4 regions of the Lysinibacillus phoenicis genome follow, and region 4 is predicted to be linked to each of the others. Evidence: riboswitches for the same ligand, from Rfam matches in the RefSeq annotation. Region 4 holds a riboswitch; each other region holds the start of a gene.
What was found. A riboswitch is a leader RNA that binds a small molecule or an ion and turns the genes downstream of it on or off. The one in region 4 is predicted to bind S-adenosylmethionine.
Positions count from the first base shown of each region.

Region 1: another riboswitch for S-adenosylmethionine. It lies ahead of ABC382_RS20375 (methionine ABC transporter ATP-binding protein); the one in region 4 lies ahead of ABC382_RS16925 (cyclase family protein).
Region 2: another riboswitch for S-adenosylmethionine. It lies ahead of ABC382_RS02525 (Na+/H+ antiporter NhaC family protein); the one in region 4 lies ahead of ABC382_RS16925 (cyclase family protein).
Region 3: another riboswitch for S-adenosylmethionine. It lies ahead of ABC382_RS13175 (MetQ/NlpA family ABC transporter substrate-binding protein); the one in region 4 lies ahead of ABC382_RS16925 (cyclase family protein).

Region 1 covers NZ_JBDFMP010000002.1:3,780,234-3,786,145, reverse strand. The annotation lists gene ABC382_RS20390 (response regulator) at 1-796, opposite strand, end outside; gene ABC382_RS20385 (MetQ/NlpA family ABC transporter substrate-binding protein) at 1,099-1,950, opposite strand; gene ABC382_RS20380 (methionine ABC transporter permease) at 2,021-2,689, opposite strand; gene ABC382_RS20375 (methionine ABC transporter ATP-binding protein) at 2,679-3,707, opposite strand; SAM riboswitch class I at 3,791-3,894, opposite strand; gene ABC382_RS20370 (thioredoxin family protein) at 3,951-4,262, opposite strand; gene ABC382_RS20365 (toprim domain-containing protein) at 4,278-4,619, opposite strand; gene gcvH (glycine cleavage system protein GcvH) at 4,711-5,091, opposite strand; gene ABC382_RS20355 (arsenate reductase family protein) at 5,306-5,662, opposite strand; gene ABC382_RS20350 (acyl-CoA dehydrogenase family protein) at 5,861-5,912, opposite strand, start outside.
Region 2 covers NZ_JBDFMP010000002.1:275,516-281,427, reverse strand. The annotation lists gene ABC382_RS02540 (cold-shock protein) at 1-174, opposite strand, end outside; gene ABC382_RS02535 (hypothetical protein) at 649-813, opposite strand; gene ABC382_RS02530 (VanZ family protein) at 1,236-2,657, shown strand; gene ABC382_RS02525 (Na+/H+ antiporter NhaC family protein) at 2,741-3,976, opposite strand; SAM riboswitch class I at 4,116-4,223, opposite strand; gene ABC382_RS02520 (LysR family transcriptional regulator) at 4,808-5,692, opposite strand; gene ABC382_RS02515 (acetoacetate decarboxylase) at 5,823-5,912, shown strand, end outside.
Region 3 covers NZ_JBDFMP010000002.1:2,342,943-2,348,854, forward strand. The annotation lists gene ABC382_RS13160 (carbon-nitrogen family hydrolase) at 1-199, opposite strand, end outside; gene ABC382_RS13165 (pyridoxal phosphate-dependent aminotransferase) at 296-1,465, shown strand; gene ABC382_RS13170 (PPC domain-containing DNA-binding protein) at 1,506-2,009, opposite strand; SAM riboswitch class I at 2,132-2,237, shown strand; gene ABC382_RS13175 (MetQ/NlpA family ABC transporter substrate-binding protein) at 2,327-3,157, shown strand; gene ABC382_RS13180 (methionine ABC transporter ATP-binding protein) at 3,250-4,275, shown strand; gene ABC382_RS13185 (methionine ABC transporter permease) at 4,268-4,939, shown strand; gene ABC382_RS13190 (enoyl-CoA hydratase/isomerase family protein) at 4,950-5,729, shown strand; gene ABC382_RS13195 (alpha-hydroxy acid oxidase) at 5,744-5,912, shown strand, end outside.
Region 4 covers NZ_JBDFMP010000002.1:3,097,222-3,103,133, forward strand. The annotation lists gene ABC382_RS16905 (hypothetical protein) at 1-107, opposite strand, end outside; gene ABC382_RS16910 (DUF2225 domain-containing protein) at 130-813, opposite strand; gene ABC382_RS16915 (Cof-type HAD-IIB family hydrolase) at 1,150-1,923, shown strand; gene ABC382_RS16920 (DedA family protein) at 2,018-2,614, shown strand; gene ABC382_RS16925 (cyclase family protein) at 2,644-3,381, opposite strand; SAM riboswitch class I at 3,465-3,572, opposite strand; gene ABC382_RS16930 (YuzC family spore coat inner layer protein) at 3,667-4,065, opposite strand; gene ABC382_RS16935 (MFS transporter) at 4,258-5,442, opposite strand; gene ABC382_RS16940 (winged helix-turn-helix transcriptional regulator) at 5,552-5,912, shown strand, end outside.

The sequences.
Region 1 (5,912 bases), 680 kb from region 4:
CATCAACACCGCCTTCATAAGCATTAAGCGCTGCCCCTTCAGAATTGCGTTCTGACATCATATAAATAATAAATTTCTTTTCATTTGGCATATGTCGTAAGATATGCAATATTTCTAAGCCATTTTTTAGAGGTAAAATATCATTCATAAGAATTAGATGCATATGCCCTGATTTATAATCATCCGATTGTAAAAAGCTATAACCATCCTCATAAGCCTTTACATCCAGAGTAAAATGAGGGATATCAATTTGGTTTAGCGTTGACTCTAATACTTGTCTAAAAATAGCGTTCTGTTCAATAATACTAACTTTCACTAATTCCGTTGGTTGCTCACTATAATCTTTTACTTCTGCTATACTCCACGTTAATTGCTCATCCTCTGATAGCATTTGTTTATTTTTATTTAACAACTCTTCAAAGATAACGTTATTATTTCTTATTTCTGTTATAGAGGCCTTTAATGCAATATGTTGAAACTTCCGTTCTGCTTTTAGGATGGCAAATATTCGTTTTAAAAATGCTTTAGCTTCTACATCACTACTTTGTAAAAAAAAGATACCCCAATGATTTCCATCGGATAATTGAAAAAGCAAATCTGTCTTACGTATTTTCGATTGTAAAAATGAGGTAACTTGATCATTCGTGGTTTCATTTGGTTGTGTAGAATTAGCTCTTTTTAAAAAGACTGCTGTTATTGTAAGGCGTGATCTAATAACACTTTCCCGCCATATTTCAAAGTAGCGTTCTACTTCATGTTCTTGCATGATATCATGGGCGAATTTTATATCATTCATTAGAATCACTCCCTATTTGTTTTTCTATATTATTATTTTCTATCATTTATTTAATAAATTAACAACAGTATTATAGTAAAAAATATAACTAGACAATATCTGAACATACCTATACGTCATAAAAAGTACATAGTTGAGGATAATTAATCATCTGTACCCTTTCTTAGGAAAGGTGGGCTTCCCAATGACCGAGATGAAAAGCAACCGCCTCGCTTTTTTCAAGTGACATTCTCTTTTTTCAATAACACAAAAGGGTACATAAGTCATTAAACTTATGTACCCTTTTGAAGAATTTTCAATTCTTATTTTACCGGCACTACTGCACCTTTCCATTCTTCTAAGATGAAGTCTTGGATTTCTTTCGAAGTTAATACTTCTAATAATTTTTTAATTTCTGGTTTTGTTTCATCACCTTTACGTACAGCAATGATGTTTACATATGGAGATTCTTTGTCTTCAAGAGAAATAGCGTCTTCGATTGGGTTTAAGCCGTTATCAATAGCAAAGTTAGAGTTGATTAATACTGCATCACCTTCGTCATTTTCATACATTTGTACAAGCATTTCTGGTGCAGTATTCGCATCGAATTTAAAGTTTTTAGGATTTTCTTCAATATCCTTTAATTCAGCTGCTGTTTTATCAATACCCTCTTTTAGTTTAATTAAGCCTTTTGCTTCTAATAATGATAGCATACGACCATGGTCGGATACTGAATTAGAAAGTAAAATTGTTGCTCCTTCAGGAAGGTCCTCTAATGATTTATATTTTTTAGAGTAAATACCGATTGGTTCAATATGAACGCCACCTGCATTAACGAAATCATAGCCATTGTCTTTAATTTGTAACTCTAAGTAAGGAATATGTTGGAAATAGTTTGCATCAATTTCTTCTGACTCTAAATCTTGGTTTGGTAAAACATAATCTGTATATGGTTCAATCTCAAGATCAATACCTTCTTTTGCTAAAATCGGTTTTGCCTTTTCTAAAATAACAGCATGTGGTGTGTTAGAAGCACCTACTTTTAATGTTACGTTTTCTTTGCTATCTGATTGATCATCTGATGCTGAATTTGCATCTTCTTTTTTATCAGTACCACAAGCTGCTAAAGCTAGGACAAGTATTGATAAAAATAATCCTGCCAATAATTTCTTCATTTATGACACTCCCTTTTACTTTGTTTGAAATATGTTAGCGGTAAGAACCGGAATAACCTCTAATGCCTTTCTAGCGTTTATCGATTTTATCGGTAATGACATCACCAATCCATTGAATGATAAATACAACTACTAAGATCAAAATAGTTGCCATTAATGTCACATCTTGGCGATTTCGTTGGAAGCCATCAAGGAAAGCTAAGTTTCCAAGACCACCTGCACCGATAATCCCTGCCATTGCAGTATAACCAACAAGTGCTACAGCCGTTACGGTAATACCAGAAATCAGAGCTGGTAATGATTCAGGGATTAGGACTTTCCAAATAATTGTGGACGTTTTAGCCCCCATTGAACGAGCTGCTTCAATGACACCTTTATCAATTTCGCGTAATGCAATTAAAACCATACGTGCGTAAAATGGAGCTGCACCAATAATTAAGGCTGGTAAAGCCGCATTTGCTCCACGAATTGTCCCAAGTAAAAACTTCGTAAATGGAATTAATAAAATAATTAATACGATAAATGGAATGGAACGGAATATATTAACGAGTGACCCCGTTAAAAAGTTAACAATTTTATTAGCCCATAACTGATTAGGACTTGTTAAAAATAGCAAGATACCAATAACCAATCCAAGAATAAATGTGACAACTGTTGAAATAGCTGTCATATACAATGTTTCATACGTAGCTTGCCACATATTTTCCCAGTCTACGTTCGGAAAGAGATTAGTTAGCATTTGCGATCACCTCCGTTTGAACTTCGACTGTATTTAAATAATGTAGGGCATCAGCCACATTTTCCTTAGAACCATCAATTTGCACAATAAGTGTACCGTATGCTCCATTTTTCGTTTGCGAAATATTGCCATGAACAATGCTTACTTCCACATCGAATTTTTTAACAAGATGTGAAATGACGGGCTGTTCCGTTTTTTCACCAACAAAGATCAGCTTGACAAGTTGACCAGTTGGGTAGTTTGCTTTGATCTGTTCCACTGTATCCTTTGTTTCTTTTGTGTCGGTAATCTGGGCTACAAATTTCTTAGTAATAGCTGCTTGTGGTGCTTGGAAAACTTGCAACACCTCACCACGCTCTACAATTTCACCAGCCTCCATTACGGCTACACGATGACATATTTTACGGATAACGTGCATTTCATGGGTAATCAATACGATCGTTAACCCTAAACGTTCATTGATATCAACTAGTAAGTCAAGAATAGCATCTGTCGTTTCAGGATCCAGTGCAGATGTTGCCTCATCACATAGTAAAACTTCTGGATTATTAGCTAATGCTCGTGCAATCCCAACTCGCTGCTTTTGACCACCTGAAAGCTGTGATGGGTATGCCTTATCACGTCCTTCTAAACCTACAAGTGAGATTAACTCTTTCACACGGCCTTCTCGTTGAGCTTTTGGAACACCTGCAATTTCCAGAGGGAAAGCGATGTTTTCAGCAACTGTTCTAGACCAAAGTAAATTGAAATGCTGGAAGATCATACTTACCTTTTGTCTAGCAGCTCTTAACTTTTGCCCTTTAATGGATGAAAATTCTAGATTGTTTACTGTTACCGTTCCTGTTGTCGGTTTCTCTAATCCATTTAATAAACGAATCATGGTACTTTTACCGGCACCACTATAGCCGATGATGCCAAAGATTTCACCTTTATTTATAGTAAGGTTGACGTCTTTGACTGCCGTTAATTCGCCATTTGCTGTTTTGTATTTCTTCGTAATATTTTGAAGCTGAATCATAGCGAATACTCCTTTTCTTATATAAAAAAACCCCTTCACTCATAGACAAGTAGAAGGGGTCACGTATGATACGTTAAACCGTTCTCTCATCTTTCAAAGAAAAATCTTTGGGTGATTTGGCACCTTTTCACATGGTGATGGTTGCCGGGCTTCATAGGGCACTTCCCTCCGCCGCTCTTCATAAGAGTTCGATATATTTAATGTTTTAGTAATATATTTGATACTTTACCACGCTAGTAATGTTCAGTCAATTGATTTTTTTAACAATTCGTACAAAAAAGGTACAGATTGAAAAGCATAAATTTTATCTGTCACTTTCCCGCCATCAGTAACAAGTAAACATGGGACACTTTCAATTTGATGCTCATAAGCAATCTGCTCTAGAAAGTTGATATTTGCTTTGCCGATTTGAAGCTGTGGCAGCAATTGTTCAATAACTGACAGCATTTTTGATGCCACCGCACATGTTCCACACATCGGTGTATATAAATAAAATGCAGCTTTTTCACCCGACTGTATAGCCGCTTCCCACTGCTCTTTTGACCATTCTTCCATTGATTTCACGCAACCTTACAAAATATATTCATTATGGATTGAGAAATGAGCGCGCAATAAAATCATCGCTAACACTTTTCTTGGTGTTGTCTCTACTTCCTTATATGTTGGCATTGTACGTAAATGCTCAGCCTCTGGATAATGTCTGTCCATTAATGCACGTAGCTTATCGCCAGACGTATCTGCATCAAAAAAAGTGAAAAGCTCACAGCCCTCATAAGGATCGAGTAGCTCTTCTAATTGATGCACACCAATTGTACCATTCGTACAAAGTATTGTAACATTCTCATTTAAAATAGGCTCAATTTGTAGCTTATCTGAGCGTCCTTCTACGATCAAGCATTTTCCCTCGAACATTACGCCACCTCCAATTAGACATCCCCACTTATAAGTCATTATATAACAAAAAACGCCGGTAGTTTCCGACGTTTTTCGATTATAGCTTGTCTTATTCAGCGATCATTTCTTCGTATTGCTCTGCTGTCATAAGTTTTTCAACTTCAGATGCATCAGCAGGCTCAACAACGATCATCCATGCTTTTTCATATGGTGATTCATTAACGAATTCTGGGCTATCTTCTAAATCTGCATTGACTTCAACTACAGTACCTGAGATTGGTGCATATAATTCAGAAACAGTTTTAACTGATTCTACGCTACCGAATGGATCATCTGTTTTGATTTCGTCGCCAACCTGTGGAAGCTCAACGAAAACGATATCTCCTAATTCAGATTGTGCGAAGTGAGTAATACCAATACGTACTTTTCCATCTTCTACTTTTACCCATTCATGTTCTTCAGAGTATCGTAAGTCTTTAGGTGTGCTCATGCAATAAACCCCTCCATAAATATGTAATATATTCACTTTCAGTGTGCCATACTTCTCCTATAAAAACAAGATTCAATTACACCTCTAGGTAATTGAAAGCATATTTTTTCGAGTTCGCTTCAAAAATTAGAAACATCCATCGGAGACATTATTTTCATTCAGATCATGCCTTACACTTCCAAATAGAGGTAAGTCCTCATTACGATCAAGACGGCTATTTCCAAGTTTGCTCAAAATCAGCTTCTTTAAACCCTAACGTTACTTTTTTTCCATCAGTCACGATAGGTCGTTTAATTAACATACCATCAGAAGCAAGTAGCTCAAGCTGTTCCTCTTCCGTCATATCAGCCAGCTTGTCCTTTAAACCAAGCTCACGATATTTCATACCAGATGTATTAAAAAACTTCTTTAAAGGCATTCCACTTGCCTGCCATAAAGCTGTTATTTCTTCCTTTGTAGGTGGTTGCTCTACAATGTGTACCTCTTCATAGGAAACTTCATGATCATTTAACCACTTTTGCGCTTTTTTACATGTTGTACATTTAGGGTAATGGATAAATTGAATAGTCATTAATATGCTCCTCTACTGTCTTTTTCTGTAGTATACCATCATAATTGTTTTGAATGGAGGAACTTCTCTCATTTTCATCAGTCTATCCATCTGTTTTGCTTTTTTAACCGTCACTTTTATGATTCTCTATTTTTCAATTTATTGGTATCGCAAAAACTAGCCACCCAAAAGAGGATAGCTAGTTTGCTACATTGATGATTAAACGATATATTTTTCTGCTTCGATTAATTTTACAGATGCTTCACGTTTT
Region 2 (5,912 bases), 2.8 Mb from region 4:
AGGTCCGCGTTGGCCTTCTTCTACTGTGAATTCAACTTTTTGTCCTTCTTCAAGTGATTTGAAACCTTCACCTTGGATTGCTGAGAAGTGAGCGAATACGTCTTGTCCGCCTTCTACTTCGATGAAGCCAAAACCTTTTTCTGCATTAAACCATTTTACTGTACCTTGTGTCATAATCAATGACCTCCATTTTAAACTTATTAAATAAAATCATAATACTTTAAAAAAAAACACATACTACAAAAAGTATTAATCAAAAAACGAATACTCTTTGTAATATGTGAATTCATTGTTTGTTTACGCACGATTTTATTAACTTAACTATATAACAAAAAATTATATTTGTCTAGTCCAAACGTAAATTTTTTTAAATTTGGTCTTGGAAACCAATTTGGTTAAAACCTTTGATCTTGTCTAATTAAAGTGATTTACTAAAAATTCACAACATAAAAGGGACATTTTTTTGTATAAGTAGCCTTTTTTTACACAAATTAATAGGGAGTGTATCGCACGCACTTATTTGGTTGTGACGCTAGTTGACCGTCACAGCCTCCCCATTTGTTACTTAGGGTCACTTTAAAGCCCGGTGACCCTAAATTATTTCTTCACCTGTTGAAGCAAAGAAAAAAGCATCTCTTTTAAAGATGCTTATTGAGACAATTCTTCAGATGAAGTTTTTTCAAACTCTAATATATGTCCATCTATTTTTGCTTTTTCTTGTTCCTCGATAAATTCTTCTTTTAGTTCATCAAGTCTGGAATTATGTGTTTTTTGATAACCCGGAAATAGATTGTAATCTACTGGTTTCCCCATAAGTTCACCTCTTATCTCAGTTTTTATTTTATTATAGGGTATATTGATATTTTCTGACAATTGTTTATACTCTTTTTGATTATATGGACTGACAAGACACTACAACTGAAGCCTTATAAATCATTGATAAATATACATAATGGCCTAGGAAAATATTATTTGAATACTATGATTTCATTAAACCTTTATTAATATAAATGTCACTATTAAAATAAAAACACTCATTTGACGTTTCTATAAAATAGGTGTTCGATTACCCCTCTCCCCTCTCCCCATATATGATGAAAAAATCTTAAGAAATCTTCATAAATATTCTCAATAATTATTAATAATTGCCATTTACAATAATGAAGGTCGACAGTCAACACATGTTTTATGTGTGTGGACCATGAACAGAATCAATTAGTTGGGAGCGTTTTATCTTGGGAGTAACAGAAATTATTATTAATATTCGAATTTTAATGTTGCCCGTCATCATTATTATTGGCATTGAGTTTTTGCTTATTGCCCTCTATTATTTCGTTTATTATAAAAAACAACCATCCGAACGAAAAAAACTAAGTATTACTAAAATGATGCTTGGCGCACTCTTCATTGGGTATATCGTATTTGTATGTGAGCTAACGATTATTGGACGTGGTTCTTCTCATTTCCTAGAGATGAATCTTCAACCATTCAGTGGTTATATCGATGCCTGGAAAAAATACTCGTTACGTGATCTTCAAAATTGTATTTTTAATATATTAATGTTTGTGCCGCTTGGGATTTTCTTACCCTTACTTTTCTCTAAATTTAAAGCTTTTAAGAGGCTTTTCCTTGTAGTCGTATGTGCTACACTTTCAATTGAAACATACCAAACACTTACAGGAGCAGGGATTTTCGAGCTTGATGACTTATTCAACAACTCACTTGGTGGGGTTATCGGATACCAATTATACAGACTAGGGGCTTCTATTGTTCATCACAAAAAAGTAAAAATAAAAAGTCTTGTTGGAACTTTGGCTATCCCTCTTATCATGGGATTGATTTTTATTGGGATGTCATTGGTATATGCTCAACAAGAATTTGGACATCTGCCAATAAACGCTTATACAAAATCCAATATGTCAGGTGTTCATATATCTACTTCATTGCAATTAGACTCAAACCCTACTGTTGCGCCCGTTTATAAAAAAATTATTCATAATGAAGAAGTTGAAACATTGTTGCAAGATAAATTAGGGTTATCGGAGTTGAGTACAAAGAATTATAAAGAAGACAAAGAAATTTTATTGCAAGACAAAGCAGGTATGCAATATACATTATTTATAAGTTCAATGGGAAATTGGTCGTTAACAGCGAATAATTATTCGCAGCAAGCGACATCGACTGGTCAGGAACACTTGATTGATAAGGCGAAGGCATTGATGGACGAACTTTCTATCCTCCCTCAAGAAGCAGAGTTTTCTGTACTGGAAAACGGGGAATTTGAATGGAATCTTCCAGATCGTCCCGATTTAAATGTCGACTATTGGTATGGGGATGTAGTTCTTGATCTTACACAAGATGGACGTGCATATTCATTAGCCTATAATGTTCAAAGAAATCAATTTACACGGGAAGTAGATATCTTCTCCCCTGCTGAAGTATATGAGCAAATAAAGAATGGAGAATTTCCTCAAATAAAGTATAATGCACTCGTTACAGAAGAAGAGCTGGTTCTAAAAAAAGACGATCAGCTTGAAATTGAATTAATCGAGCTAACGTATATGTATGACACAAAAGGTTTCTATCAGCCAGTATACAACGTTTCTGGAACATTAAACGGAAACAACTGGTTTACACTAATACAGGCAAGAAAGTAATCCTTCTAAATCTAAAACATTACTTTAAGAGATGAAAAAGACCAGCTAAGCTAAAATTTTGCTTTGCTGGTCTTATTTGAGCTTTAGGCTTTCTTTTTTGAAGGGTATCCAATAGAAATAGCTATCATTCCGCAAATACCAATAAGAATGGGATAGATCGAGTATTGCAGCATACTTACTGGTGATATTTTGGCCACGCTTGCGGCAGCAAGGAATTGAGCCCCATACGGCAGAAGCCCTTGGACTGTACAGGAGAAAATATCTAATATACTTGCGGATTTTCTTGGCTCAATGTCATATTGTTCAGCAATATTTTTGGCAAGTGGCCCAGCAATTAATATCGCAATTGTATTATTAGCAGTAGATAAATTCGTTAAACCCACAAGGCTAGCAATGCCGAATTCAGCACCCTTTTTCGATTTAATTCTACTTGTCGCAAGGTGCAGCAAAAAGTCAATGCCTCCATTAAACTTAATAACCTCTACCATTCCAGCTATTAATATGGCAAGAAAGGCGATTTCATACATACCGGACATGCCTTCTCCAATCGTTTGCAGAAGGCTCATCAAGTGATAGCTACCATCTACTAAGCCAACAGCACCTGCAAGGACAATCCCTAATGCCAGCACAAGGAAAACATTCATCCCAGATAACGCTAAAATGATCACTAAAACATATGGTACAATTTTAACCCAACTATAGCTTACATGCGCCACTTGTGCTGTTTCACCCATTGAAATGATTGCTAAAATAATGCTCGTTACAATAGCTGCTGGCAATACAATCCAAAAATTAACCTTAAACTTATCCTTCATTTGTGCGCCTTGTGAACGTACGGCAGTAATGGTTGTATCTGAAATAAAGGATAAATTATCACCAAACATGGAGCCACCAACAACAGCTGCCATCACTAAAGCAATAGAAAGGTCTGTAAGATCACTTATTCCAACGCCTATTGGAGCTAATGCAACAATCGTTCCCACGGATGTACCCATTGAGAGGGAAATAAAACAGGCAATGATGAACAAGCCCACAACCAGTAAGTTTTGCGGAACGACCGATAAAGCAAAGTTAACAGTGGAATCTACTGCCCCCATACCTTTTGCAACCTCTGAAAAGGCCCCAGCCAAGAGAAAAATAATAACCATCATCATGACATTTAAATTCCCTGCACCTTGACAAAAAATATCAACTTTTTTCGTAAACGATTCTTTTCGATTCATGGCTAGAGCCACAGCACCTGCAATGGTGATAGCAACAATGACAGGAAAGGCATAAAAATCACCTGTAATAACCCCAGAACCAATAAATAATATCATAAAAACAACAAATGGGATCAGCGCCCATGGATTCTCTTTCTTCACTGTTTTACCTCCAAAAAAATTAAAATCAGCCTTTTTCCATAAAAAAAGGCCTCATCTTGAATGAACAAGAAGAGGCCTTATATTGAAAATACACCTCTTATCTATCAAGTCATTTCTTGCTGGATTTGGCACAGTAACTTAATGACTAAGTTCCGCTGCCGAGATTTCATCGGGCCAGTCCCTCCATCTCTCTTGATAAGAAGAAAAAATATTATTTTTTTGACACAATATTAAAAGATTAAAATAAAAAATTAATATTTGCAACAAGTTTTTTCTTTAACTTCTATACGTACATAGATTTTCCGATTAATCTTAGAAGAAATCTGCTTATTGTAGCTGATTTTGTGTATTACTGAATAACGCCGATAGCGGATATTCCATCTTGCTCCTCGGGTATTCATCCTGCTTCGCGGTTATTTCACCTTACTCCTCGGGTATTCAGCCTTGCTCCGCGGGTATTTCGCCTTGCTTCGCGGGTATTTCACCTTACTCCGCGGGTATTTCGCCTTGCTTCGCGAGTATTTCACCTTACTCCGCGGGTATTTGCCTGCTAAATAATAGAATATAATCCCAAGTAGCTTATTGTGCAACTAACAAAAAACCAGGTGCTCTTCTAAGAAGAACGCCTGGTTTTATTGTGAAAGTGAATCTTACTAACTTACTTAGTTTTGATTCGTTATAATACTACGCTAAGTTGAGGCAATGAACAAGTTAAAATATTTTCCAACAAAATTTTAGGGAATTTTTATGTTTTTTCGAGCATTTCAGGAACCCGTTTCAAAGGTATTAAATTTTGTAGTGCTCATTATTTTCGTTAAAGTAAGTAATAATAAAGTCCCGTAACTGTTGAACGGCAGCTGACGAAATGGAATTTTTTACCCAGGACAGACCTACTGTATACGTTGGATTCATATTAGCTATTTTTACAAAATGTAAATTAAACTTTCTACAAACCGATATGGGCAACAAGGCTACACCCTGTTCCAGCTGGATAATTTCTGCCAGAAGGGTTGAATCTACTTCATAGTTTTTGATAGGCATAAATCCCGCTCTTTCACAAAGTGACGTTGTAAAACGACTATATTCTGCATTGTTGGCTAAGGAAATAAAGGATTCATTTGCAAACTTAGCTAGAGCAACCTCTGACTGACCAGCCAATGGGTGATTAGAAGGCAACACAAGTACTACATCCTCTGCCACAAGCACACAGGTTTCAATTTCTTCATCAATGATTGGAGGGCCTGCTATGCCCAGATCAATATCCCCTCTCTTTAAATTTATACGTATATCATCCCTTGTCTCAATTCCCTGTTGAATTTTGGCATGAGGAAAATCATTAATATATTGACTAATTAGTCCAACGAGAAATCGTGTATTTGATATGGCTATTTTAACTGTACGAGCATTGATTTCATCAAGTGATTGAATATCCATTTTTGCATTTTCTAGTTCGATAAATACCTTATTAACATGCTTGAGCATAATCTGTCCTGCAGCACTTAATTCAATATTTCTTCCTTTTCTATGAAATAATTTTGTGCCTAGTTCATCCTCCAGACGTTTTATAGTCAAACTTAAGGATGGCTGTGCAATATTTAACTGTTGAGCCGCCTTCGAAATATGCTCTGTATTTGCTACTGTTTGAAAATACTTCAATTGTAAAAGTTCCATTTCGCTTAAGCCCCCTAATTCATTTATCTAAATAAATATATTTATATTTTATTATGTATTAGACGCAATGTAAAATCCGCATTAAAGTAGTTATTGTAAGAAGACAAAGTTGAAAGAATGGTGGTTTTTCATGAGAAAAGATGAAGTAATGAGACAATTCACAACACCGTTGGATGCAGGTGCTTATCCCATTGGACCTTATCGCTTTTATAACCGTGAA
Region 3 (5,912 bases), 750 kb from region 4:
AAAAGGCTTTCGTTCGCTCACCATTGACATCTGCTAAGTCAGGCAATTTCTCTAGTGCGTAGCCTGTATTCCACATTTCAGGTAGCACAATGATTTCTGCACCTTGTTGTGCCGCTTCTCGAATCTTGTTTTCTGCTCGGGCAAAATTTTCTTCTACTTTGCCAAAGCCAACGTTTAATTGAATACAACCTATTTTCATATCTATTCCTCCTCTAGACAATTAACAGAAAAAGTAATACTATTTGCTTCATATTCTTCAATAATAATTATTATATTCTGAAAAAGGTGATCATGCATGGAATTCTCTAAAAAACTACAGCAACTACCTCCCCAATTTTTTGCGGCACTCGTCCAAAAAGTAAACAGTGCCCTAGAGGAGGGACGTGATGTCATCAATCTCGGGCAAGGTAATCCCGACCAACCGACGCCACCTCACATCATTCAAGCATTACAGGAAGCAGCAGACAATCCTCAAAATCACAAATATTCGCCGTTTCGTGGTATCGCCGAATTACGCCAGGCAGCTGCCAATTTTTACAAACGGGAATATAATGTTGATATAAATCCCGACACGGAGGTAGCAATTCTTGGCGGAACAAAAATAGGTCTTGTTGAGCTACCTCTAGCCGTATTAAACCCTGGTGATACCATGCTATTACCGGACCCAGGCTATCCAGACTACTTATCAGGTGTAGTATTAGGTGATGTAAATTTTGAGGTTATGCCACTTTTTGCTGAAAATAATTTCTTACCTGATTATCATGCATTACCTAATGAAGTGAAAGAAAAAGCCAAGCTACTTTATTTAAATTACCCGAATAACCCTACAGGTGGTACAGCAACACTGGCATTTTTCGAAGAGACTGTTCGCTTTGCCAAGGAACATAATATTATCGTATCACATGATTTTGCTTATGGAGCAATAGGATTTGATGGCAATAAACCTATTAGCTTCCTACAGGCAGAGGGTGCAAAAGACATTGGTATTGAAATGTATACACTTTCGAAAACCTTTAATATGGCTGGCTGGCGTATAGGCTTCGCCGTTGGTAACGCCGATATTATTGCGGCTATTAATCTCATTCAAGATCATTTGTTTTGTAGTCAATTCCCTGCAATTCAGCAAGCAGCAGCAGCGGCACTAACAGCTTCTCAAGAATGTGCAGATGAACTAAGGGCTACTTATGAACGTCGTCGAAATGTATTAATTGAAGAAGCTCAAAGAATTGGCTGGCAAGTTACGGCTCCGAAGGGCTCCTTTTTTGCTTGGCTTCCTGTACCTGTAGGCTACACTAGTGAACAATTTGCTGATTTATTGCTAGAAAAAGCTGATATTGCAGTAGCCGCAGGCAATGGCTTCGGTCAATATGGCGAAGGGTATATACGTGTTGGCTTACTTGTCAGCGAGGAACGCTTACGTGAAGCCATTCACAGAATTGAACAATTACAATTATTTACCGCTTAGTACTACTATGTCCTGTAGCATACATTCGCTACAGGGCATGCTATTTTTCGATTTTTCTTGGTAGCTCTAAACCTTGCTCTAGCGGATAAAATTGTATATGGCCTGTTTCTTCATCCAATCTACGAATATGCTGAACGCCTTGAATCTCAGCCAGTACAATGTCCGCTGTAATAACGGGATTTCTACCTTTCAGAAAGTGTCCCCCTGATACTACACCCCATTGATTACTCATCGAACCATGGAAATGTGTTTCATATCCTCCATCTCGTTTACAGACAACACCAGATCCTTGAATAAATTCGAGTGGTCCCTCTTTTTCAATGACTTCACTAAAACGGACTTTAATGTGCGATGTTTCATCAGGTACTAAATAAACAAAGCTACTTTTTTGGAAGCTCCCAATACAACTTACAATTGTAGCAGACTCTATTTGATTCTCCTCACAGAGCGCCTCAATTCCTTCCATGATGTCTGTCCCCATTAGAATACGAGCACTAATAACCTTGCCAAATGAACCAATTCCATAATTTACTCTTACAGACATTGTTCTCCCTCTTTCATAACAAAAAATTATAATAATATAAAAAATTTTAAAAATATTTATTGACTTACTATACCCCATAAATTATATTAGTTCTATCGGAATTACAAAAAAATATTATAAATCTCTTATCAAGAGTAGCTGAGGGACTGGCCCTATGAAGCTCGGCAACCTCCTTTTTAAAAGGAAGGTGCTAAATCCTGCAAACGAATTTCGTTTGATAGATAAGAGAGGACGTCTTTTTCATGAGCCTCTCTTAGTTTGTAAGAGAGTTTTTTTATTTTCAAAAAACCGATAAAAACATTTTGGAGGTCATTTTCATGAAAAAGAAAAATAAATTTTTAGTAGGTTTAGCAAGTCTTACATTAGTAGCAGCTCTAGCAGGCTGTGGCTCTAAAGAAGATAGTAAAGGTCAAGCTGAGGCAATCGATGAAAATAAAATCGTCGTTGGTGTCACTTCTGGTCCACACGAGCAAATTGCAGAAGTAGCAGCTAAAGTAGCAAAAGAAAAAGGCTTAGAAGTTGAGCTAAAGTCGTTTTCTGATTATGTTTTACCAAATACATCGTTAGCTGAAGGCGATCTCGATGCAAACAGCTACCAACATGAGCCTTTCTTGGACACATTTAATAAAGATCACGATACAGATTTAGTACCAGTAGGCAAAACTATTTTAAATCCAATGGGTATTTACTCTGAAAAATATAAATCATTTGATGATATTCCTGATGGTGCCACATTTGGCTTACCGAACGACCCAACAAATGGGGCCCGTGCCCTCTTTGTTTTACAAGAAGCTGGCTATATTAAGCTAAAGGATGGTGCAGACTTAACAGCCTCTATCCGTGACGTTGAAGAAAATAAAAAGAATTTACAGTTCATTGAACTAGAGGCGGCTCAAATTCCTAAACAGCTTAGTGAAGTAGATGTAGCAGCCATTAATACAAACTTCGCACTAGAAGCCGGCATTAATCCTAAGGAAGACTCTATTCTATTAGAATCTACTGACTCACCATACGTGAATTACATTGTAGTACGTGCTGAAAATGAAAACGACCCAACCATTAAAAAGTTTGTTGAGGCTTACCAATCTGAGGAAGTACGTCAATTCATTGAAGAAGAATTCAAAGGTTCTGTGATTCCTAGCTGGTAATATGCTTCTATTAGCAGAAGAATCTGCCGTATTCCTCATGAGAAAACGAGCAGATTCTCACTTTTAGAAGGACGAGAAAGGAGCAATATCGTATGATTCAATTACAAAATATATCGAAAGAATTTAAGACGAAAAAAGGGATCATTAAAGCTGTGGATGGGATCAATCTTCATGTGAAAAAGGGACAAATTCATGGGGTTATCGGCTATAGTGGTGCTGGTAAAAGTACACTTATTCGATGTGTCAATTTACTGGAACGTCCTACTTCGGGAAAAGTACTGATAGACAATGTGGACATTACAGCCCTTTCGCTAAATGAATTACGTCAAACACGACAAAAAATAGGAATGATTTTCCAACATTTTAATCTATTAAAAACTGCAACAGTTTACAACAATATTGCCGTGCCTTTAAAACTACTAGGCTATAACGACAAGGAAGTAAAAAACCGTGTAGCAAAATACGCCGAAATTGTAGGATTAACAGAGAAACTGGATAGCTATCCTAATCAACTTTCTGGTGGGCAAAAGCAACGAGTTGCTATTGCACGTGCCTTAGCACAAGAGCCAGAGATTTTACTTAGTGACGAGGCAACAAGTGCACTCGATCCTGAAACGACCGAGGCCATCCTTGAATTGTTGTTAAAAATTAACCGCGAGTTAGGCATTACGATCCTACTCATCACACATGAAATGAATGTCATTCAGAAAATATGTGATGAGGTATCTGTTCTCGAATCAGGTAAGGTCGTGGAGTTTGGTACTGCTATTGAGCTTTTTGCAAAACCGAAGCACCTTACTACTAGAAAGTTTTTAAATACAATTTCTCAGCGTAATTTATCCCCTTCACTCATTGAGCAGTTAAACGTTTCAGGAAGTGTCATTCGTTTAACATTCCTTGGTGAAAGTACGGGTAAGCCATTACTAGCAGAAGTCACGAAGGTGTACGATGTGCAACCGAATATTTTAACAGCTAATATTATTGAATTAAAAAACGGCATTGTTGGGAACATCGTGGTGCATTTACATGGAGAAACCCATATCGTCCAAAAGGCCCTAACCTATTTTACAGAAAATGGTGTTGCGGTAGAAGAATTAGGAGGCGAATTCAATGAGTAGTATTCAAAGCTTCTTTTCAGATTGGTCAGATGTCATTGGAAAATCAATTATCGAAACATTCCAAATGGTCGGAATTTCGCTACTCTTCTCCATTCTAATTGGTATTCCCTTAGGGCTATTAATCGTTTTAACACGACCAGGCCAATCCTTTGAAAATAAAATTATCTATCAGCTTTTTAATCTCATCATCAATATTATTCGTTCTGTTCCATTTATCATTTTATTATTCTTCATCTTACCATTTACCAAATTAATTGTTGGTACAACGATTGGTGTTAAAGGTGTTATAGTCCCACTAGTTGTTTATACAGCTCCTTATATTGCACGCTTAATGGAATCTGCTCTTTTAGAGGTGGATTCAGGTGTGGTAGAAGCTTATACAGCAATGGGCATAAAACGTCGCCATATTATTTGGCATGTCCTATTACGTGAAGCACGCCCATCGATTATTTTAGGCTTAACGATTGCCACAATTGGCTTAATTGGCGCTACGGCAATGGCTGGAATGGTGGGGGCAGGGGGATTAGGTGACCTTGCCTACCGTTATGGTCATTTACGCTATGAGGTTGATGTTATGTATGCCACTGTCTTTATCTTAATCATCCTTGTTCAAAGCATACAATCCATCGGCAACCGCTTTGCTGCGAAATTAAAGAAAGACTAGGAGAATGACGATGACAACTGAAATTTACGTAGAAAAAAACGGCTATATCGCAACGTTAGTGTTAAATCGCCCTGATAAACGTAATTCTTTATCGAGGGCGATGTTTCAGGCCATAGTAGACCAGCTTGAGCAGTTACGTACAGATCCTTCTATTAAGCTATTAATTGTTCGCGGTATCAATGAAGTTGCCTTTTCATCAGGTGCAGATATTAGTGAGTTTTTAGATATTCGTTATGCTGCTGACAATGCCAAAGCCTATAACGATATAGCTTTAAAAGCCATTGATGCCCTTTATAAATTTCCGCACCCTACCATTGCAATGATTCAGGGCTTAGCGATTGGCGGTGGCTTAGAGTTAGCAAACGCATGTGATTTTAGATTGGCCACACCGAATAGTAAGCTTGGTATTACGGCAGCCAATATTGGTATTGTCTATAATCTTGAAAGCACTAAACGCTTAATCAATATTGTGGGTGTCGCCAAGGCAAAGGAAATTTTATATACAGCCAACATTTTTACAGCGGAAGAAGGAAAAAGCATTGGTTTAATCACAGCCTTACATGAGCCAGAGGATATTGAAAATGCCACATTGCATTTTGCAGAGCATCTATTAAGTAAATCATCCGTTGCAAATGCAGGCATTAAAAAAATCATTCAGGCGATTGTAGATGGTGAAAACGAAGAGAACGAAGAGCTGGCCCAAACCGTTCTTAATTCATTTAGTTCAGACGATTATAACGAAGGCATTCAAGCCTTTTTACACAAAAGAAAGCCTATTTTCAATAAATAAGTGAGGTAGTTACGATGACAAACACGACTGATGGCGATCTACTGTTAAAGAATATTACTGCACAAGCCCCCTTTCCCATTTGCTTTGCTGACCTAGAAAAGACTGTTGCAGAAAAAATAGCAGCTGGACCCTTCGGCTATATACGTTCAGGTGCTGGGGGTGAACAAACTTTACACAACAATC
Region 4 (5,912 bases):
ACCTCATCATTTGTTAAGTAGCGATTATTTTTCCTTAATAGAAAGTGATGCAACTCTGAAAATATATCCTCTTCTCTCACATCTATTCTCTTATGAAATAGCAACATTACAAGTCCTCTCCTCGTCCCATTAATTAATAGTTTCATTAACTGTTATAGGTTGTTCGTCATATTTATAATTTTCCCAACGATTACGGGCAAGCTTTCGATATTTTGGCGAGACATTTCTATCAGCGATTAAGCGAGAGAAGCCTTTTTGGGCTTCCGCCATATCACCAAGTCGGAGGCTTAGTTCAGCATGTAAAAACTGAATTCTCTCTCCACCCTCCTGATTGGATGCAAAGGATTTACTATAAAAGTCTCTTGCTGCAAAAAGGTAGCGTTTTTCGGATACTTCATCGTTTTTTAAACGATATAGCCAACCTATTTTTAATGCGAAATTCGCCATTAAGAGAGATTCTTCCATTGAAGCACGGGATACTAAATAAGCAAGCTTAAAACTGATTATGGCATCATCGATTGTACGTTCCTGGCAGATGTCCATGGGTTTTTGGAGCTCTTTAATGTATAGTTCATCAATGAGCTGCATGAACGGTCCATAAGTCCTTGTCATAGATTTGTGGTAGGCGTAGCCACAATGTGGGCATACAGCGACCTCATACAGCAAAGGATTTAGGCCATCATAAACAGGCATGAAATCTGTTTGTTCCTCGATGATTTTATATCGATTAGGGCGTACTTTATATGTTGTAAAATGCCTTTTGCAAAATTTGCAATCTACACTACTTTCGTAGTAATAAATGTTAAATGCCATAAGAATCAACTCCTTTGCCTGCTTTAGAAAATTATTTCTTTTGTTCTATCTATTCGTTAAAAAGTATCGTTCAATATATTTAAATGATTATCTTTTATTTTAACAATTCTGTGTTCTTTGGTATACTCCTTTAGAATTATTAAAATAAAAATAATCATTACATTATTTATTAATTGTCACTAGAACTGTTCCTTTAATAGTATTTATCGGTGCTGTTAATGTAAGTTATATAGATGGTTGAAAGTTTGTCGAAATACGTACAAATATTTTATTAGTAATCGTTAAAGGGATTTTTTTTGTGTGGTTCAAAAGTATTGTTTTGGAGGATGATTCAAGTTGAACTATAAAATAGTGTTTTTTGATGTAGACGGCACACTCATCAATTATGAGGATGGCTGTGTAGAAGAAAGTACAAAGCAGGCAATTGATTTATTAAAGAATAAGGGAATTCACCTTGTAGCAGCTACAGGAAGACCTTTATCCATGTGCCGTGAGTTGGAAGAGTTGGGGATAGAGACCTTTATTACGGCAAATGGTGCATATGTGAAACATCATGATCTTGTCCTACATAAAACGCCTATTGCTAAAGAGATTGTCCAAAATGTTGAGGCTTTTGCAATGGAACAACAGCATAGCTTAACATTTTTTACAGAGCAGCTAGCGATGAATAGCATACAAAGTCCAGCTGCTTTACATGCTATGCAGGAAACATTGTCTTTGGGAGATTTTCCGGTTATAAATGAAAAAATTACGAATGAGGAAGTTTTTCTCATGTGTCTATATACAGATGAACAGGGAGAAAAAAGATATGTTAGTCAATTTCCGAATATATTATGGCAGCGATGGCATCCTTATATTGTGAATGTACTACAGCAGGATGTTTCCAAGTCAATAGCTGTTCAAGCAGTACTAGATTATTTTAACATTGATTCTAAAAATGCCATTGCTTTTGGAGATGGGGATAATGATATGGATATGCTGGAGCTGGTAGGATTAGGAATTGCTATGGGAAATGGCAGCTTAGCTTTGAAAAACGTTGCTGATTTTGTTACAAAGAAATCTACCGAGGGCGGTATTGACTTTGCTTTGCGTCAGCTTCAAATAATTTAAAACAATCTTCAAGTTGCTTCTTCTGTTTTCCGCAGTTTGATTATAATGAAACCTGTATATTTTATAGTTAAAAAATTTTTAGGTGGGATAGTTTATGGCACATCACGTGCAATCTCTAATTGAACATTACGGGTATTTTGGCATTATCGTAATCCTAATTGGAGGTATAGTTGGATTGCCACTTCCTGATGAGGTTTTCTTAACATATGTAGGTTATAGTGTTTATCGGGAAAGCCTTGAACATATCCCTGCATTAGTAAGTGCCATGATTGGCGCAGTTGGAGGTATTACTTTAAGCTACTATATTGGTTATCGATTTGGCTTACCATTACTACAAAAGTATGGGCCAAAAATTCATATAACTGAACAAAAAATTGATTTTACGAAAAAAATGTTTGCCAAAATTGGACCTATCTTATTGTTAATAGGCTATTTTATCCCTGGTGTCCGCCACATAACAGCGTATATTGCGGCTATTAATAATTATCCATATAAAAAGTTTGCGTTCTTTGCCTATACAGGAGCATTTATCTGGACATTCACATTTATAACGTTAGGGAAAATGCTTGGAGAGAAATGGCGGTTTGTTGGTTACTACTTATCCCATTATAGTATGTATCTCATCCTATTATTTGTTCTATTAATGTTCGTCGTTTACTTTATATTCAAAAAAAGAAATGTACAAAAATAAAAGTCGGTATCTCTATACCGACTTTTAAGTTATGGCAAAATAGCAAAGGAGCGAACAGGGAATCCAGATGCTTTTTCTGGTTTAGGTACAATATTAAAAATAATTGCACCTGTTGCAGGTAGCTTGTCTAAATTAGTCATTAACTCAATTTGATAAGTGTCTTGTTCGAGCACAAAGTATTCACCATCTAGTTTGCCATTTTTACGAAAATCAGCTGCTGAATCAGTATCGAATGTTTCGTGACCAATCGCACTAACTTTACGTTCCGTCAGTAAAAATTGTAAAGCCTCTAAGCCCCAACCTGGAATATGGTTATACCCTTCCGCATCTTTATTGCTGAATGCTTCCTTATCTGGCCAACGTTTACTCCAATCGGTACGTAGCGCTACAAAGGTACCTGCCTCAATTTTTCCGTGCTGTGCTTCAAACTCAAGTATATCTTGAACACTTAAAGAAAAATCATGATTGCTAGCAGCTTCTTCGGACTTATCAATGACAACAAGGGGAAGAACAAGCTCTTTTAAATCGAGCTCTTCAAGGTACCGTGTGTCTCGCACAAAATGAATGGGTGGGTCGATATGCGTACCATATTGACCAGGGAAAGTGAACTGTTGTGCAAAGAACCCATCATCGTGAGAGAATAATGTTTCAAATTTTGCATCTTCGAACATGAAAAAATGGGGTGAGTTAGGGCCGAATGTATGTGTTAAATCGACCCATTGTTTAGATTTTAATAATTGTAATGCTTGTAATAATTCATTAGGCATCGTTTTCCCTGCTTTCTTAAAATAGTAGTAAAAAAAGAGCCCCCTATAGAAGAGGACTCCTGAATAAACAACGGTAGTTCATCTTCTCATCTTCAAGGCTTTGGAATTAGGCCAATTGGAATTAGCACCATACTGTTGAGCTGGTTGCTGAGACTTCATCGGGCCAATCCCTCCGTCTCTCTTGATAAGAAAAATATAAGAATTTTCAGAAATAATAATACAAACACTTTATCATAGTTTTCTATAGTTTACAAGTTCAATAGGGATACAAGGTTAGGGTTTTTTTCACCAATTTAAATTCAATATGACACCACAACAGCCATTATCAATTAGACGTATTCTAAAACTATCAGGTGTATAGTTCGTTTCGAATTTCATCGTAATACCTGTGGATGAAATTAATTTCTCCACTTCTGCTTTATTTGAAAGTTGTGCTGCATTCATTAAATCATGGGCAAATTGCTGGGAGCTTTCAATTTTATCCGTCAGTAATTGGGCTTGCTGCATAATTGCCTTTATCCGTGTAACCGATGATTTTAATTTATGTGTATCAACAGGTGGAAAGGGATTGTTGGTCGGCATTGCAAGATGTTGGGGAAAGGATCTTACAGCAAGGTGGTTGGCAATTGGTGGCGCTGAGTAATGATAGGGATGAACGAAATACGGATAAGGATTGTAATACAATGGAATTCCTCCTATCCTATAGCTGATATCTTATCTTATGTATTCAAGCGAATTTAGGTGTAACTCCATTCTTGTCTTACTTATAACACAAAAAGGAAGCCACAGGGAGCTTCCTTTTTATCAATATTGTATATATACCGATGTTAAATTACCAAAATATCAAGTAAATGCTAGATAAACGGACTAACAATATTATTGTTTTTTATTATCGAAAAGCAACCATAATAATGTAACAATCGCTGCTAGCATAACCATTAGGAATCCATAAAGAGGCGTATGTGCTAATGATTGATGGCGAATAATAAAACCTCCAATATAGGATCCTAAAAATATACCAATGTTAAAAGCAGAAATGTTTAATGCTGAAGCCATAGAAATAGCTGACGGCACATATTTTTCAGACAGTAGAACAGCATATAACTGTAATCCTGGGACATTCATGAACATAAATAATCCCATTGTCAGTACCATGACTAAACCGATAATCGGTGATTCAAGAGTGAAGCCAATACCAAGTAACGCTAAGGCAAGTCCAACAAAAATTATAAAGATGGAACGTAGCGGATTTTGGTTAGCAAAATGGCCTCCTAATGTATTACCAATAGCAACGCAAATACCATAGACAACTAATATAATTACTACTGCATGTGGGGAATAGCCCATATATTGCTCTAAAATAGGTGAAACATACGTATAGACTACAAAGGCCCCACCATATCCAATAGCTGTAATGAAAAGGATTAATAACATGCGAATATTGCCTAATACTTTGCCAATATCACGTAAAGAAATAGGATTACCTTTTGATAATTGGTTAGGTACTAGTAAAGCATTACTAATTAAACCGATAATGCCTATAATGACGATAAAAATGAACGACATACGCCAGTCTGTTACTTGTCCAATAAATGTACCAAGTGGAACACCGGTCACAGTAGCTAGCGTTAAGCCTGTAAACATAAAGGCAATCGCGCTTGCTCGTTTATTTGGTTCAACTACATCAGCTGCTATAACAGAGGCGATCGACATAAACACACCATGAGCTAATGCTGAAATAATACGACCTATTATCAGTATAGAAAAAATTGGTGCGATAGCTGCAGTTAAATTCCCCGCTATAAAAATGGTCATAACAAGCAATAAAACTGTTTTTCGACTAAGACGAGATGTTAAGGCTGTTAATAATGGAGCACCAACAGTGACACCTAGTGCGTATATAGAAACGGTTAAACCGGCAGTGCTTAAAGATATACCAAAATCATCTGTAATTAATGGTAAAAGTCCAACACTGATAAATTCAGTGGACCCTATACCAAATGCACTGATTGCAAGTGCTAGCAATGTCAATTTTGCATTTGGCTTTTTTGATTGTGACATTTTACTAATATCTCCTTTGATTTTTTTTAGTATGTGTAGTAATATTCATGCATGCCTAAAAGTTGTGTAGAGTACTTTTAGTTACTTTTGAATATTACGGGGGTTTACAATGCAAAAAATTTATAATATAGGTGTTGAAGCTACGCTTGAAGTTATTGGTGGTAAATGGAAACCGGTCATTCTTTGCCATTTGAACCACCATGGTGAAATTCGAACAAATGAATTTCGACGATTGATTCCAGGCATTTCCCAAAAAATGCTTACAAGTCAATTAAGAGAGTTAGAGCAAGCTGGTTTAATCCATCGCAAGGTCTTCAATCAAGTACCGCCTAAAGTGGAATATTCATTGACTTCCTATGGACAAGGGATGGAGCCTATTTTGAATATGCTTTGCACTTGGGGCGAAAAGCATGTTGAATTACTAAAGGATAAAGGTGAAGATGTTCTGTTAAAACAACGCGATGAAGATA